DNA from 3 places in the Shinella sp. OV683 genome. Region 1 is predicted to be linked to each of the others. Evidence: predicted binding sites of a transcription regulator. Region 1 holds the regulator's gene; each other region holds the start of a gene.
The links. Region 1 encodes LexA, which represses DNA repair genes until DNA is damaged. Its sites were predicted from a motif close to TGTTCNNNNTGTGTTCNG; they were not measured.

Region 1 (2,267 bases):
GCATCATCCACATGCCGCGGACATATTCGCGGGCATGGCCCCAGTCGCGCTTGGCATCGATGTTGCCGACATAGAGCTTTTCCTGCTTGCCGAGACGAATGGCAGCGGCAGCACGGGTGATCTTGCGGGTCACGAAAGTCTCGCCGCGCAGTGGGCTCTCATGGTTGAAGAGAATGCCGTTGGAGGCATGCAGGCCATAGGCTTCGCGGTAGTTGACCGTGATCCAGTAGGAGTAGAGCTTGGCGGCTGCATAGGGCGAGCGCGGATAAAACGGCGTCGTTTCCTTCTGCGGCACTTCCTGCACCAGGCCATAAAGCTCCGACGTCGAGGCCTGGTAGAAACGGGTCTTCTTCTCTAGCTTCAGGATTCGGATGGCTTCCAGCAGGCGCAACGTGCCGATGCCGTCGGCATTGGCAGTGTATTCCGGCGTCTCGAACGAGACGCGCACATGGCTCTGGGCGGCAAGATTGTAGATCTCGTCGGGCTGCGCTTCCTGAACGATGCGGATCAGGTTGGTGGAATCCGTCATGTCGCCGTAATGGAGGATGAAACGCTGGTCCTCTTCATGCGGGTCCTGGTAGATGTTTTCGATGCGGCTCGTGTTGAACGAGGAGGAGCGGCGCTTGATGCCATGGACGATATAGCCCTTGCTCAGCAGCAATTCTGCGAGATAGGCCCCATCCTGACCGGTGATGCCGGTAACCAGCGCTACTTTCTTATTGTTTTTGCTCAATAGAGTCTCCTGTCACACGCAATTGGATTGGGCAAGCCATCCATACCGCCTACCGCGCTAAGTGCGGAATCAGGCGGTAAAATGTCAAATCTCAAGGAAACCGCAGCCACACAGGCGAAAGTACAAATGCTTTCGCCATGATCCGCAATAATCTTCTGAAAAATTGAAAAGCCCCATGCGAATTTCCTTATCCGAGACGGGGAAATTTCGCAATCGCTGCAGCGTGCAAAGGTAAATGCGCAATATTACTCTCGCCGCCGCGTAATGGACGGCGAGGGACGCGCGTCACTGCTTAGTGATAGCGGCGGATCAGGCCGACAAGCTTGCCCTGGATCTTGACGCGATCGGGCCCGAAGATACGGGTCTCGTAAGCCGGGTTGGCGGCCTCGAGCGCGATCGATGCGCCCTTGCGACGGAAGCGCTTGAGCGTTGCTTCCTCGTCGTCGACGAGCGCCACGACGATGTCGCCGGGGCTGGCACTGGAGCCGTTCTTGATGATCACCGTGTCGCCGTCGAGAATGCCGGCCTCGATCATCGAGTCGCCCTTGACCTCGAGCGCGTAATGCTCACCGCCGCCGATCATGCCAGCGGGAACCGCGATGTCATGGGTGTTGTTCTGGATCGCCGAGATCGGCACGCCGGCGGCGATCCGCCCCATGACGGGAATGGACACCGAGTCGGAGCGATCGTCATTGGCGGGCGGCTTGGCAGCGACCGGCGCCGCCTGCGGCTTGCCGAGCGAACCTTCGATGACGCTTGGGGAGAAGCCGCGCTGTTGCGGCTTGATGCTCGCCGAATAGGCTTCCGGCAGCTTGATGACTTCCAACGCGCGCGCCCTATTTGGGAGGCGGCGGATGAAGCCGCGCTCCTCGAGCGCGGTGATAAGCCGGTGAATACCGGACTTCGAGGCGAGGTCGAGCGCATCCTTCATTTCGTCGAAGGAAGGCGGCACGCCGGACTCCTTCATCCGTTCGTGGATGAACAGGAGTAGCTCTTGTTGCTTTCTCGTTAGCATCGCAGCCCTCTCAGAATCGCGAAACAAATCTGGAACAAACACTATCTGTTCCATTTATGTTCTGCAAGGGCTTTAGATAAGGTTAATGATGATGGGGCGTTGTGTTGGAGGCGCGAAAGCTATTTGGGAATGGCTGTCAGAGCTATTCTGGAATGAAAATCCCTAGCGACGTCTGATTTTAAAGGGTTTTCCGGCAAAAAATAGGGTTGCCAATCGCGGCATTTGCCAACCTCAATTTTTCCATTCCAGCATAGCGATGAAGTGTTTGATTCCATTTCGTTTATTGGACAACCCAGTGCCGGAATAAATTGTAAACGTCAGTGATTGGTAAACCTATTGGTAAACCTAGCTTCTAAGCGCCTTACCGACGTCGATGAAAAACCACGCCACTTCAATTAGCTTGTCGTCATCGAGCCCTCCCCAAAGTCGCTGGATTATCTCGGCCTCGGAAGCTCCGTGCGACGCTTCGTCTCTAATATGGGAAAGTAGCCCTTCTTCAAGATCATTGAATTGTATACC
Region 2 (2,267 bases), 2.3 Mb from region 1:
GCCGCTTGTCGCGCCTGCTGCGGACCCGCTTCGGCGATCATGTCTTGCGGGAGGAGCGTGACGACATCAATGACATAGCGCTGGCGCTGCGGGCCTATCTCGAAGGCGATTTCGACACCTTGAATTCGATCCCGGTCGATGGCGGCGGCACGGAATTCCAGCGTCGAGCCTGGGCGGCGCTGCGAACGATCCCGGCTGGCGAGACGCGTACCTATGGGCAGATGACCGATATTCTCGGCAAGCCCAATGCGGCGCGCGCGGTCGGGTTGGCAAATGCGCTCAATCCCATCAGCTTGTTCGTGCCCTGTCATCGGCTGGTCGGCAGCACAGGCGCGCTGACCGGCTATGGCGGTGGCATCGGACGCAAGCGATGGCTGCTCGAACATGAACGCCACTCGCGGTGATGCGCTTTACTGGATATGCGGTTGCTCCGGCCAGAGAATCAGATGCTTCCTTTTGCCGACAAGGCTGCGAATGAGGCAGGCCTCGTTGACGATCCATCGAACCGGCACGTCAAGCATCTGCTCCGCGACGATTTGATCGTCCCACAGCAATGTCATATGCGGGTTGAATGGTCCCTTGATGTCCGTCCCGAGGTCCTTGGCGATCTGACGCGTGAGCTCAAAAAGCGCCTCGTTTGCATTCTTGCCGGCGCAGAGCACCAGCGGCTTGCGTTCTTTGCCTTTGAAACTCACAGCGCGGTCAAACACCAGTTCGAACGGCTCGAACGTGATATGTTCAAGCACCCATCTGACACGCGAAACGATTTCGTCGAAGCGCACGCCGCGGAGGTCAAATCGCAGCATCGACACGTGCAACAAATCTTCCCGCTGAGGATTCGCCAAAAGGTCGTATCGCCGCGCCATGTCGAAGGCGATCTCCATCGCCTGCCGAATAGCCTTTAGATCTGGCCGAGCCGCCACGAAGAGATTGTCTTCCGGAACGAAACGTCGTGTCCGCGGCCGAAGCCCCAGGTCGCCCTCGAATGGAAAGCTGAGTTGTTCACCAATCATAAGCGCCTCCATCAGGTAAATTCGACGGAGGACCATGCAATATGAACGTGAACAAATCAAGAACATTGATTCATTTTTGCTGGTGTGGCAAGTTGGAGTGAAGTGGCCTGAGCGGAAGGGCTGCGGCAAAGTGGGAGACGGCGGGAGGCCAAGGTGAACGATCGGATTGAGGACACCATGGCAAGCGCTTGACCCTGTCTCGTGCAGGGCTCACGACTACCACTTTCCATTGCTTGCCGGAGGAGTGTGTGATCGCCAACAATTCTGACGGCATTTCCATCGACCAGCGAGCCCATGCCGTCATCGCGGCCCTCAAAGCGGACGCCGACGGCAAGGTGCTGGCGGACATGGGACCGCGCTACGGGATCCATACGACAAAGGCGCTTGGCGTCTCGATGGCCGCAATGCAACGGATCGCCAAACCGCTGGCACCGGACCATGACTTGGCCGAAGCGCTGTGGGGCACCGGCTGGTATGAAGCGCGCATCGTTGCCTGCCTCATCGACGATCCCACACGCGTCACATCGGAGCAGATGGACCGCTGGCGGGCCGATTTCGACAATTGGGCGATTGCCGATACGGTCTGTTTCAAGCTGTTCGACCAGGTTCCAGGCGCATTCGCCAAGGTCGAGCAATGGGCCGACTTGAACGACGAGTTCGGGCGGCGGGCCGGGTTCGCGCTGCTGGCCTCGATGGCGCTGCACGGCCGTGGCTCGACCGCCGAGATGGAGCGCGGTCTTCAGCTGATCGAGCAGGCATCGGGTGACGAGCGCAACTTTGTCAGGAAGGCGGTCAATTGGGCGCTGCGGGCCATTGGCAGCCGCAAGGATAGTGCGCTGAAGACGGCCACCCGCGCCCTTGCTGCACGCCTCTCGCAGACGACCGACAAGACTGCGCGCTGGATCGGCAAGGACGCGGCAAAGGCCTTTGCCAAGGCCGACGCGGGAACGAACGCCGCACAAGATTGACTGAGGTTCCTGCTGCCCGGAAATTGTCAGCAACTCGGCCCTGTGCAAGAAACGGGTTGAATTCGGGCTCGACAAGCACGATTTTCATGGCATGAGATATGCAGAGGCAAAGTCATGACCACGATGCATCATTATCAGATCTTCGAAACCGCCGGCGGCTTCTGCGGCATTGCCTGGAGCAAGGCCGGCATCACCCGTTTCCAGCTGCCGACAAAAAGTGCCGGAGAGACCGGGAGGCTGTTGGGGCGGCGTCTGCCGGAGGCCGAGCCCGCTGTTCCGCCGGAAG
Region 3 (2,267 bases), 370 kb from region 1:
CGAGGCGAACGGAAGCATAGAATTTCAGCGCGTTGCCGCCGGTGGTGGTTTCGGGCGAGCCGAACATCACGCCGATCTTCATGCGGATCTGGTTGATGAAGATGACCATGGTGTTGGAGCGCGAGATCGAGGCCGTCAGCTTGCGCAGCGCCTGGCTCATCAGGCGGGCTTGCAGGCCGGGCAGGCTGTCGCCCATCTCGCCTTCGATTTCGGCGCGCGGCGTCAGCGCCGCCACCGAGTCGATGACCAGCACGTCGATGGCGCCGGAACGAACCAGCGTATCGGTGATTTCAAGCGCCTGCTCGCCAGTGTCCGGCTGCGAGATCAGCAGGTTTTCGAGATCGACGCCGAGCTTGCGGGCATAGACCGGGTCTAGCGCATGTTCGGCATCGACGAAGCCGCATATGCCACCCTTCTTCTGGGCTTCAGCAATGGTCTGCAGCGCCAGCGTCGTCTTGCCCGAGCTTTCAGGACCGTAGATCTCGATGATGCGGCCCTTGGGCAGGCCGCCGACGCCGAGCGCGATATCCAGGCCGAGAGAGCCCGTGGGAATGGTCTCGATCTCCACCACATTCTCGTTCGAACCGAGACGCATGATCGAACCCTTGCCGAACGAACGTTCGATCTGAGCGAGTGCCGCGTCCAGCGCCTTGCTTTTGTCCACCGATTTTTCCTCTACGAGTCGCAATGAATTCTGAGCCATTCTGTCCACCTTTAGGTTAATCGGGTTATCGAAGCAATGCGTTGTTCGTGATTACGATGTACTTGATTTGTTCTCAATTTGCAAGTGTGCCGCAACTAACTGAAATAAAATATTTATCCGGCCCATGTTCCGTTTTCGTTTCGCAAGGGATTTCAAATGCTTAACGGAGGCCCCGACTTGCCTCGCCGCGTCGTTTGCCGCTAAGATGATTCGACAACAGGGGCAGATTGACAGGCATGACAGGTATCCTCGTTCTGGGCGGCGCCCATATCGATCGGCGCGGGCGGATTTCGGGGACGACCGCCCCGGGCGCCTCAAATCCCGGCGTGTGGAAGGAAGAAGCCGGCGGCGGCGGCTTCAATGCAGCCCGCAGCCTCGCCCGGCTCGGCCATAGCGTAACGCTGATCTCGCCGCGTGGGGGCGATGCCGAGGGCGAAGCGGTGGCGGAAGCGGCGATCGCAGCCGGCGTCATCGACCAGCCCTTTACCTTTCTCGACCGGCGGACCCCGACCTATACAGCAATTCTCGAGCGCGACGGCAATCTGGTGATCGCGCTGGCCGATATGGACCTCTACCGGATGTTCAGCCCACGCCGGCTGGCGGTGCGGGCGGTGCGCGATGCCATTGATGCGGCGGACACTTTGCTCACCGACGCCAATCTGCCTGAGGAGACGCTCGCCCAACTCAGCCGCATGGCGCGCGAGGGCGGCAAGCCGCTGGCCGGCATCGGCATCTCGCCGGCCAAGGTGGTGCGCTACAAGGCGCTGCTCGATAATTTCGATTTCCTGTTCATGAACGAGGCAGAGGCGCGCGCGCTGACGGGCGAGGATCCCGCCGCTTATCGGCAATGGCCCGAAATCTTCAGGCGTGCCGGATTGCGCGGCGGTGCGATCACCCGCGGTCGCCAGGACGTCATTGCTTGGCGAGGCCCGCAAAGCGCATGCTTGTTGCCACCGGAACTTACGGCAATCGGCGATGTTACCGGCGCCGGCGATGGCTTTGCTGCCGGCTTTCTGCACGCAATTGTCGAAGGCGAAGCGCTGACGACAGCACTGACTGTTGGCGTGGCCTCCGCCCGCCTGGCGCTGGCGAGCGAAATGGCGACGGCCGAAAACCTGACCCGCGAGTTGCTGATGCGCACGCTTTCACTTGTACCCGAACCGGAAATAGTGTTGTAACCCGCCTATACCCTAACTCTCTTCCAGGACTGCCAGATGAACCAGATCACCTCCCTCCCCGTGACCTTTTCGGCTGAAGTGGCATCTGCAAAAGCGGCCGGCAAAGCCATCGTGGCGCTGGAATCGACCATCATCACGCACGGCATGCCCTATCCCGGCAATCTGGAAATGGCGAGGAGTGTCGAGGACATCATCCGCCGTGAAGGCGCCGTGCCGGCCACGATCGCCGTCATCAACGGCAGGCTGCACATCGGGCTTGAAGCAGCGACGCTCGAACAACTGGCCCAGACGCCGGATGCGATGAAACTGTCGCGCGCCGATCTCGCCTTTGCCATCGCCGAGGGCCGCACGGGCGCCACCACGGTTGCAGCAACCATGATCGCTGC

Region 2: a site for LexA is predicted at 1,061-1,078, ahead of ACXHRN_RS23730 (2'-5' RNA ligase family protein). Genes of this name have one in related genera too.
Region 3: a site for LexA is predicted at 761-778, ahead of recA (recombinase RecA). Genes of this name have one in related genera too.

What each region holds. Positions count from the first base shown of each region.
Region 1 is NZ_CM173543.1:2,587,192-2,589,458, reverse strand. Features, by position in the region: gene gmd (GDP-mannose 4,6-dehydratase) at 1-733, opposite strand, end outside; gene lexA (transcriptional repressor LexA) at 1,026-1,748, opposite strand; gene ACXHRN_RS12345 (helix-turn-helix domain-containing protein) at 2,094-2,267, opposite strand, start outside.
Region 2 is NZ_CM173543.1:4,899,157-4,901,423, reverse strand. Features, by position in the region: gene ACXHRN_RS23735 (methylated-DNA--[protein]-cysteine S-methyltransferase) at 1-404, shown strand, start outside; gene ACXHRN_RS23730 (2'-5' RNA ligase family protein) at 411-884, opposite strand; gene ACXHRN_RS23725 (DNA alkylation repair protein) at 1,262-1,981, shown strand; gene ACXHRN_RS23720 (methylated-DNA--[protein]-cysteine S-methyltransferase) at 2,096-2,267, shown strand, end outside.
Region 3 is NZ_CM173543.1:2,955,537-2,957,803, forward strand. Features, by position in the region: gene recA (recombinase RecA) at 1-703, opposite strand, end outside; gene ACXHRN_RS14135 (carbohydrate kinase family protein) at 940-1,881, shown strand; gene ACXHRN_RS14140 (pseudouridine-5'-phosphate glycosidase) at 1,918-2,267, shown strand, end outside.